DNA from 3 places in the Streptomyces sp. NPDC028305 genome. Region 1 is predicted to be linked to each of the others. Evidence: riboswitches for the same ligand, from Rfam matches in the RefSeq annotation. Region 1 holds a riboswitch; each other region holds the start of a gene.
What was found. Region 1 has a riboswitch for cyclic di-AMP ahead of ACZ4WQ_RS21450 (M23 family metallopeptidase). Riboswitches for the same ligand answer to the same signal wherever they lie in the genome.

Region 1 (3,264 bases):
CTCGGCGTGAGCCGCGGCGAGCGTCCGGGCGCGGTCGGCGTCGCCCCGCGCCACCGCGTCGACCAGCGCCCCGTGCTCGCTCCAGGACTCGACGGCCCTGAGCGAGAAGTCGGGGCGTCCGGGGCCGCCCGGGACGGGCGGCGCGGACCGGCGGGGCTCCACCGCGTACACCCAGGCGATCTTGCGCCGCAGCTGCACCAGCAGCCCGGCCAGGCTCGGGCTGCCGGACGCCTGGGCCAGCGTCTCGTGGAACCAGTCGCTCAGCGACCGCAGTTCGCCCAGCTGACCGCGCTGGGCCCGCTCCTGGCCCAGCCGGACCAGGCCGCGCAACACCTTCAGATGCGCCTCGGTGCGGCGCTGGGCGGCCCGGGCGGCGCCCAGCGGCTCCAGCAGCGCGCGGATGTCCAGCAGGTCGGCGGCCTCCCGGTCGGACGGCTGGGCCACGCATGCGCCCGCGTGCCGGCGGGTGGTCACGAAGCCCTCCGACTCCAGGGTGCGCAGGGCCTCGCGCACGGGCACACGCGAGACGCCGTACCGCCGGGCGAGGACTTCCTCGGTCAGCCGGCTGCCCGGCGCGAAGGTGCCGGAGACGATGTCGTCGCGGATCGCCGTACACACCGCGTGCGCCGAAATCCGGCGGCTGCCGTGGACCGCGGTCGTATCGCCGTTCACTTACGGTCCCGCATTGTCGAACCTCCGCCTTAATCTCCGCGAAACGCAGCCGATTGACGCGTGTTCAGCGACTCTATTCTAAGCGGCTGGAATTTCCGATGGGCGGGGGGATTTCATGGATATTTTTTGGCCAGGGCGAGCGGACGGACAGCGGGCGGACGGACAGACAGACAGACCGAAGGCCCCGGGTCCGTGGGACCGGGGCCTTCGGGCGGCGTGCGGTTGATCAGATGTTGACGCCGTGCGAGCGCAGATAGGCGACGGGGTCGATGTCCGAGCCGTAGTCCGGGCTCGTGCGGGCCTCGAAGTGCAGATGCGGCCCGGTGACGTTGCCCGTGGCGCCGGACAGGCCGATCTGCTGACCGGGGGTGACCGCCTGGCCGACGGAGACGCTGAGGGACGACAGATGCGCGTACTGGGTGTAGGTGCCGTCGTTCATCTTGATCACGATGTTGTTGCCGTACGCGCCGCCCCAGCCGGCCTCGACGACGGTGCCGGAGCCCACGGAGTGCACCGAGGTCCCGGACGCGGCGTGGAAGTCCACCCCGGTGTGGCTGCCGGAGGACCACAGGCCGCTGGAGGCCTGGTAGCTGGTGGAGAGGTACGAGCCGGAGACCGGCAGCACGAACATGTTCAGCCGCTTGCGCTCCGCCTCGCGCGCCGCGCGCTCCTTGGCCTCACGCTCCTGCTTGGCCTTCTTCGCGGCCGCCTCCGCCTTGCGCTTCGCCTCCGCGGCCAGCCGCGCGGCCTCCTTGCGGGCGTCGGCCTCGGCCTGCGCCTTGGCGGCGGCCTCCGCGGCGAAGGACTGCTGGGTCTCCGCCTGGGCGGCGACCTGGTCGGCGAGCTCGTCGCCCATGGCGACCGCCTGGCGCAGCCCGGTGTCCTCGGCGCCGCGCCCGTCGTCCGAGGCCGCGAGCGCCGGGGCGGCGAAGCCGGCGACCACGCCGGAGGCGGCCAGTGTGGCTATGCCCGCCAGGTTGGCGCCGGAGCGGGCGGTACGGGGGGCGCGTCCGGGGCGGCGGTGCTTCCCGGTGGTACGGGTGATCGCCATGAAGCGGCGCACTCCTTTCCTTCCCTCTCGCCTACCGGGTTAGCTGACGGGTTCGGAGCAGGAAGGTCTCCTACGGGCCCCTCGCCCCTCGCGGGGAAGGCGTCCGATTCACCCCTGGGAATCGCCCCTCCGGCGCCGCGGGCGGCAACGGGCGAGGCTGGTTCCCCGGTTCCCCTGGCTCGCGCCGTACGGGGATTCGGCGATGGTTGTCCGTGCCGCGGGCGCGGCGTGTCTCGGGCGGGCAACCGGACTGACGCTAAGCGGGACCGCTTTCGATCACCAAACGGTTCCGCTCTTTTGTTGGTTTCCCCACAGACACGCCCATCCAGATGGGCAACCTCTGCTATAAAGCGGGCGAAACGACCGGTGAAACGGCAACAAAAGGAAACCCCGGCGCCTGAAACGGCGCCAGGGTCCTTGTCCCGGCGGCCCGTTCGCCCAGCTCGCGAGGGCGGCCGGGCGCGTCGGCCTCACGTCAACCTGGGGTAAACCCCCGGGTCATCTCCAGGTCAGCCCTGGATGACGCTCACCTCGCCGATGCCGAGCTCCTTGACCGGCTCCTCGATCTTCGAGGCGTCGCCCACGAGCACCGTGACCAGCCTGTCGGGCGGGAAGGCGCTCACCACCGCGGCCGTCGCCTCCACCGTGCCGGTCTCCGCGAGGCGCGCGTACAGGTGCGCCTGGAAGTCGTCCGGCAGGTGCTGCTCGACCTGGTCGGCCAGCGTACCCGCGACCGCGGCCGCCGTCTCGTACTTCAGCGGGGCCACCCCGACGAGGTTCTGCACGGCGACATCGCGCTCGGCGTCCGTCAGGCCCTCCTCCTTGAGCGTGCCCAGCACCTTCCACAGGTCCTCCAGGGCGGGACCGGTGACCTCGGTGGCCACCGAGCCGCTGATGGCCAGCATCGCGGCGCCCGTGGCCCCTCCAGAGGCGTCCGGGGCCGCCGAGCGGAGCACCTGGCCGAAGGCGCGCACGCCGTAGGTGTAGCCCTTCTCCTCGCGCAGCACCCGGTCCAGCCGGGAGGTGAGGGTGCCGCCCAGGCAGTAGGTGCCCAGCACCTGGGCGGGCCAGATGCGGTCGTGGCGGTCGGCGCCGATCCGCCCGATGAGCAGCTGGGTCTGCACCGCGCCCGGCCGGTCGACGATGATCACCCGGCCGGTGTCATCGGCGGTGATCGGCGGCATGGAGCGGGGCTCGGCGGCGCCGCCCGTCCAGGCGCCGAGGGTGTCGGCCAGCGCCTTGTCGAGGTCGACGCCGGTCAGGTCGCCGACGACCACGGCGGTCGTGGTGGAGGGGCGGACATGCGTCTCGTAGAAGGCCCGCACGGCCGCGGCGTCGATGCCCTCGACGGTCTCCTGGGTGCCCTGGCGCGGGCGGGACATCCGGGACTCCGCCGGGAACAGCGTCTTGGACAGTGCCATCGAGGCGCGCCGGGCCGGATTGGCCAGCTCGTGCGGGATCTCGTCCAGGCGGTTGCGCACCAGCCGCTCGACCTCGCCCTCGGGGAAGGCGGGCGCGCGCAGCGCGTCGGCCAGCAGGCC
Region 2 (3,264 bases), on a different contig from region 1:
GCCAGCCGCTCCCAGCAGATAGCCATCGCCCAGGCGATCCTCGGCGACCGCGGGCCGGACGCCTGGCCGAGCTGTGCGCTGGGTGCCGGGCTCGCCGACCTCGGCGACGCGCTGGACGGGAACTCCGGCGGCAAGGGCGGGCCGGAGGCCAAGGATTCGGAGGAGCCCACGGGGATCGACGACTCCAAGACGGGGGAATCGTCCGGTAATTCCGGTCAGTCCGATAACTCCCGTGAATCCGATAACTCGGAGGAGTCCGGTAAGTCCGACAAGACCGGGACGCCGGATCCCTCCGCGACCGGCGACGGCGCGGACGGCAGCGCGGTCGATGGCGCTTCCGACGGGAAGGGCCACGGCAAGTCCGGCGACTCCGACCGCGCCGCCGACGAGACGTCCCGCGGGGAGGGCGGCGCGCCCTCCGGCGCCGACAAGGGCGCCAAGGGCGACAAGGTCGACGAGGACTCCTCCGCGCCCACCGGCCGCCACCGCGGCGCACCCGACGCCCAGGAGGGCGAGTCCGGGGACGCGTCGGACGAGGCGCGGCCCTCCGGGCGGCACGCCTCGCGCGGCGGCGAGGGCCGCACCGAGATCACGCTTCCGCCCCTCGGCCGCGAGGACTCCAGCGTGCGCACCGATGACGCCTCGTCAGACACCGTGGACGGGCAGGAGGCCAACGGAGACTGGGCCCGGCTGTACCAGAGCGACAAATCGCTCATCGGGGGCAACCCCGGCCTCATCCACCCTGGTCAGCGTCTCGATCTCAGCGCGAGGTAGCGGCAGTTCGGGGTGAAATGCCCGATCTGGCGGCAGTGAGACATACATCTCGTCACATCGCCCGGCCTGTGCCTCCTGTCCGATCTTTCCGTACCCGGCCTCACCTGCGTAGATGTGGGACGGCTGGGTGCGGATCGGGCCGCCTTCGCTGAGATATGGGGGTTTGAACCTCATCGGAAGGTGTGTTTAACGTCTTCCCGCTCGCTACCGCGGGCACCGTCGATCGTCACGCCGAGTCCTGCCGGCGGTCGGGGGGAACCAGACGCGTCAGCGCCGAAGGCAGGAGCGGGGGACCCAAGGTAGGTGCCGCGGCGGCCCGGAGACGGGCTCGGTCGGCTAGGGGTGAAGACGGACGCGGTCAGCCGCGTCCGGCCGGGCAACTCACGTCCGAACCCGACAGCTCACCTCGTAGGCGTCGGTGAGGAACGAACATGCGTAACGACAAGGGTAAGCACCGCCGTCCCTCGAAGGTCACCCGCATCGCCGCACTCGCCGGCGTCGCCGGTGCGGCCATCGCCGCACCGATCCTGGGGGCCACCTCCGCCTCGGCCGCGACCACCGCCCAGTGGGACAAGGTCGCGCAGTGCGAGTCCGGCGGCAACTGGTCCATCAACACGGGCAACGGCTTCTACGGCGGCCTCCAGTTCACCAACTCCACCTGGGCCGCGTACGGCGGTACGTCCTTCGCCTCCCGCGCCGACCTGGCCACCAAGGACCAGCAGATCCAGATAGCCGAGAAGGTCCTGGCCGGGCAGGGCAAGGGCGCCTGGCCGGTGTGCGGCACGGGGCTGACCACCAGCGGCACCCCGACCCCCTCCAGCTCCACCACGCAGTCCTCGAAGCCGGCCCAGCCTGCCAAGCCGGCCCAGCCCGCGAAGCCGGCCCAGCCTGCCAAGCCCGCCCAGCCCGCCAAGCCGAAGGCGCAGCCCCGCGGCGAGGGTCAGCACGCCGCGCGCGGTGAGGCCCGCCACACGTTCAAGAAGGGCGACGGCGAGTACAAGGTCAAGTCCGGCGACACCCTCTCCAAGATCGCCGAGGCGCACCACGTCAAGGGCGGCTGGAAGAAGCTCTTCGAGCTGAACAAGGACATCGTCGAGGACGCCAACCTCATCTACCCGGGCCAGCAGCTCCACCTCGGCTGACCCCCCGCCGGGACCGTTCCCCCCAGCCCGGCGACCGCGACCCCGACATCCCCGAGGACCGCCCCGGCCGGGCGCGCCGCCCCCCCACCTGAGGCGCGCCCCGCCGGGGCTTCGTCGGGCCCGGCCCCCGGGCCCGTTAGGCTCATGCCGGAGAACGACAGACCCATACGAAGGAGAACCTCGTGCCGTCCATCGACGTCGTCGTAGCTCGCGAGATCCTCGACTCGCGAGGCAACCCCACGGTCGAGGTCGAGGTCGGCCTCGACGACGGCAGCACCGGCCGTGCCGCCGTGCCCTCCGGTGCGTCCACCGGTGCCTTCGAGGCCCTCGAACTCCGCGACGGTGACAAGAACCGTTACGGCGGCAAGGGTGTCGAGAAGGCCGTCCTCGCCGTCATCGAGCAGATCGGTCCGGAGCTCGTCGGCTACGACGCCACCGAGCAGCGCCTGATCGACCAGGCGATGTTCGACCTGGACGCCACCCCGGACAAGTCCTCGCTCGGCGCCAACGCCATCCTCGGCGTCTCGCTCGCCGTGGCGCACGCCGCGTCCGAGGCCTCCGACCTCCCGCTCTTCCGGTACCTCGGCGGGCCGAACGCCCACCTGCTGCCGGTCCCGATGATGAACATCCTCAACGGCGGCTCGCACGCCGACTCCAACGTGGACATCCAGGAGTTCATGATCGCGCCGATCGGCGCGGAGTCCTTCTCCGAGGCGCTGCGCTGGGGCACCGAGGTGTACCACACCCTGAAGTCCGTGCTGAAGGAGCGGGGCCTGTCCACCGGCCTCGGCGACGAGGGCGGCTTCGCCCCGAACCTGAGCTCCAACCGCGACGCCCTCGACCTGATCGTCGAGGCGATCAAGAAGGCCGGCTACCAGCCGGGCCAGGACATCGCGCTGGCGCTCGACGTGGCCGCCTCCGAGTTCTACAAGGACGGCACCTACACGTTCGAGGGCAAGGCGCGCAGCGCCGCCGAGATGACCGCGTACTACGCCGAGCTGGTCGACGCGTACCCGCTGGTCTCCATCGAGGACCCGCTGAACGAGGAGGACTGGGACGGCTGGAAGACGATCACCGACCAGCTCGGTGACAAGGTCCAGCTGGTCGGCGACGACCTGTTCGTCACCAACCCGGAGCGGCTGGCCCGCGGTATCGAGAGCGGCACCGCGAACTCGCTGCTGGTCAAGGTCAACCAGATCGGCTCGCTGACCGAGACCCTGGACGCGGTCGAGCTGGCCCAGCGCAACGGCTTCAAGTGCATGATGTCGCACCGCTCCGGCGAGACCGAGGACGTCACCATCGCCGACCTGGCCGTCGCCACCAACTGCGGCCAGATCAAGACCGGTGC
Region 3 (3,264 bases), on a different contig from region 1:
GACCTCTGACTTCTCCCGCGCGCACCCACCTGGCCGACACCGACTCGCACGCCGCCCCGCCGACCCGGAGCCTGGTGGGGTGGCGTAAGAGGAGCAGAGGACCAGGGGAAAGCGAGAGCGACCGGTGCGGGTGCGAGGGAGCAGGGCTCGTACGGGCGCCCGTACGAGCCCGCTCAAGGGACCGCGTACAAGGCGGCGTACGAGACCGCGTACGCGACCGCGCGCACCCGGGCGCGGGGAACCGCGCGCGGACGGGCCCCGCGCGGGCGACGAGGCGCCCGGGGGCGCCGCAGGCCGCCGCTTCGCGCCCTGGCTCCCCGGCATCCTGATCGCGGGCGGGATCGCCTTCGACCTCGGCACCCCGCCCCAGTACACGGCCGCCCCCTTCCTCGCCGCCGCCCCGCTCGTCGCCGCTCCGTTCTACTCGCCGCGGCTGACGGCCGTCACCGCGGCCGTAGCGGTCGCCGCCGCCTGCCTGCTGGCCGAGTTCCACGGCGTCGGGGACTGGGCCCAGGCGGCCACCGAGGTCGCCACCGTCGTGACGGTCGCCCTGCTGGCCCTCCTCACCAACCACGTCATCCACCGCGGCGGCCGGCGGCTGGCCTCGGCGCGCGGCATCGCGGAGGCGGCCCAGCGCGCCGTCCTGCCCGCGCCGCCCGCCCGCCTCGCCGGCCTGGACGTCGCGGCCCGCTACGTGGCCGCGGAGCGCGATGCCGCGATCGGCGGCGACCTCTACGCCGTGCAGGACACCCCGCACGGCGTACGGATGCTCATCGGCGACGTACGGGGCAAGGGGCTGGGGGCGGTCGAGGTGGTCGCGATCACCATCGGCGCCTTCCGGGAGGCCGCCGAGCAGGAGGCGACGCTGGAGGGGCTCGCGCTGCGCCTGGAGCGGGCGTTGCAGCGGGAGCGGGCCCGGCGGGGCGACATCGAACAGTCCGAGGGGTTCATCACGGCGGTGCTCGCCGAGATCCCCCGCGGCGACTCCCTCCTCCGCCTCATCAACCGCGGCCACCCGGCGCCTCTCCTGCTGCACGCCGACGGCTCGGTGTGCAGCCCCGAGCCCGAAGTACCGGCGCTGCCGCTGGGGATGGGCGACCTGGGGGCGTGGCCGGACCGGGTGGAGGAGCTGCCGTTCGCCGAAGGGGTGACCCTGCTGCTGTTCACCGACGGCGTGAGCGAGGCGCGCGACGAGCGGGGCGTGTTCTACGACCCGGCGGTCCGGCTGCGCGGCCTCGGCTTCACCGGACCGGTGGAGTTGCTCGACGCGTTGGTCGCGGACGTGGAGCGGCACACGGGCGGCGGGACCGCGGACGACATGGCGCTGCTGGCGCTGCGCCGCTCCCCGGTGACGCCCGGCACCGCGCCTTAACACGCTCCGTAGCGGACCATGATCATTACGGATAACGATTGACGCACGATCAGGTCGAGGGCGTTTCCGGGTGCGCTTGGACAGCCGCCGACTCGCCCTCATCTGTCCCATGTTCGGCGTTAAGTTCACCTCAAAGGTTCCTCTGATTCCCGGGAACGGCTTGGAATCAGGTCACGCCTTCTATTAACGTTCGATAACGCAGCGCGGTCGTCACAACCGCCGCAAGAGGCGGCACCGCGCGCCGTCGCCGAATCCCGCACGCACGGCAGCACCCAGCAGCAGAGCGACAACAGCAACACCAAGGGAACCGGGGAACCACCAACCTTGGGGTGAATCGGGTCGAACCTGACCCGTAGGAGACCTTCCTGCTCCGAACCCGTCAGCTAACCCGGTAGGCGAGAGGGAAGGAAAGGAGTGCGCCCGCGTGGCGTCCAACAGGTCTGCCCTTGAAGAAGCTCCGACCCGCCGGTCCGGTGTCGACACCGGTACCGGGACCGCGGTCCGCTACGGCTCCTGGTTCGAACCGGCCGCCAAGGCGGGGGCCGACCAGGACACCGAGACCTGGGAGGAGTGGAATCCCACCGAGGAGTCCATAGCCCCCGTACGCGGCAAGCACCGCGTCCCCAAGCAGCGCGGCGGCACCATGGCCCGCAGCGGCGCCGTCCTCGGCGTCGGCGTGATCGCGGCGGTCGGCGCCGGCGGGATGGCGACCGCCAAGGACCGCCCCAAGGCCCCCATATCCATGCCGGACCTGGCGCACGTCGCCGGTCAGGTGCAGGACGCCCTCCCCGACGCCAAGGACCTGCCCGGCATCGGCGCGCTGTTCTCCGACTCCGGTTCCGACTCCGACGGCTCCACCACCGCCACCCCCCTCTCCACGGCCGGCCTGACCTCCGAGGACGAGGAGAACGGCGCCACCGACGCGGGCGAGGCACTGCGCGCCCGCATCCTCCAGCAGGCCGAGAACCAGCAGAACGCCGCCGACGAGTCGCAGCGCGACGCCGCGGCCGACGCCGCCGCCAAGCAGGCCGCCGAGAAGGCCGCCACCGCTGCCAAGAAGGCCTCCGACGCGGAGGCGAAGCGCAAGGCCGAGGCCGAGGCCAAGAAGAAGGCCGCCGAGGCGGAGGCCAAGCGGAAGGCGGAGGAGGCGGCCAGGAAGAAGGCCGAGGCCGAGCGCCTGGCCAAGCTCGCCGCCCAGTACACCCTGCCCGTCGCCTCGTACACCCTGACCGCGTCGTTCGGCCAGGCCGGCGACATGTGGTCGGCCGACCACACCGGCCAGGATTTCGCCGCCCCGACCGGCACCCCGGTCAAGGCGGTCCACGGCGGCACCATCACCTCGGCCGGGTGGGCCGGTTCGTACGGCTACCGCATCGTGCTCAAGCTGAACGACGGCACCGAGATCTGGTACTGCCACCTGTCGTCGATGGTCCGTACGTCGGGCTCGGTGACGACGGGCGAGGTCATCGGCCGCGTCGGCGCCACGGGCAACGTGACCGGCCCGCACCTCCACCTGGAGGTCCGCCCGGGCGGCGGCAGCCCGATCAACCCGATGCCCTGGCTCCGCGACCACGGCCTGACCCCGTGACCGCCGCGCTCCCGTCCCCGCAGGCCCTATAGACCGGTCCGACCGGTCCGGCCCCCGCACCCCGGCGGCCTTGGCGCTCTCTCCCCCCTTGACGCCAAGGTCGCCGGTTTTTTTCGCGAGGGTGAACCCGCTCAGGGATGGGAATACGCCCTTCCGCCACCGCGCTGAAATAACGCATGGCTGACAACAAGCAGACCGACAACCGCAAGCAGCTCGGGGACCTGTCCGTGTTCCCTCTGTCACTCGGCGGGAACGTCTTCGGCTGGACGGCGGACGAGGCCGAGTCCTTCGCCGTGCTCGACGC

Region 2: another riboswitch for cyclic di-AMP. It lies ahead of ACZ4WQ_RS46215 (transglycosylase family protein); the one in region 1 lies ahead of ACZ4WQ_RS21450 (M23 family metallopeptidase).
Region 3: another riboswitch for cyclic di-AMP. It lies ahead of ACZ4WQ_RS25430 (M23 family metallopeptidase); the one in region 1 lies ahead of ACZ4WQ_RS21450 (M23 family metallopeptidase).

The regions. Positions count from the first base shown of each region.
Region 1 is NZ_JBVHTN010000005.1:102,022-105,285, reverse strand. Features, by position in the region: gene ACZ4WQ_RS21455 (GntR family transcriptional regulator) at 1-672, opposite strand, end outside; gene ACZ4WQ_RS21450 (M23 family metallopeptidase) at 899-1,723, opposite strand; cyclic di-AMP (ydaO/yuaA leader) riboswitch at 1,737-1,935, opposite strand; gene ACZ4WQ_RS21445 (M16 family metallopeptidase) at 2,233-3,264, opposite strand, start outside.
Region 2 is NZ_JBVHTN010000016.1:36,641-39,904, forward strand. Features, by position in the region: gene ACZ4WQ_RS46210 (transglycosylase family protein) at 1-774, shown strand, start outside; cyclic di-AMP (ydaO/yuaA leader) riboswitch at 1,036-1,204, shown strand; gene ACZ4WQ_RS46215 (transglycosylase family protein) at 1,206-1,916, shown strand; gene eno (phosphopyruvate hydratase) at 2,099-3,264, shown strand, end outside.
Region 3 is NZ_JBVHTN010000006.1:32,681-35,944, reverse strand. Features, by position in the region: gene ACZ4WQ_RS25440 (DUF6227 family protein) at 1-9, shown strand, start outside; gene ACZ4WQ_RS25435 (PP2C family protein-serine/threonine phosphatase) at 125-1,372, shown strand; cyclic di-AMP (ydaO/yuaA leader) riboswitch at 1,659-1,785, shown strand; gene ACZ4WQ_RS25430 (M23 family metallopeptidase) at 1,797-2,960, shown strand; gene ACZ4WQ_RS25425 (aldo/keto reductase) at 3,137-3,264, shown strand, end outside.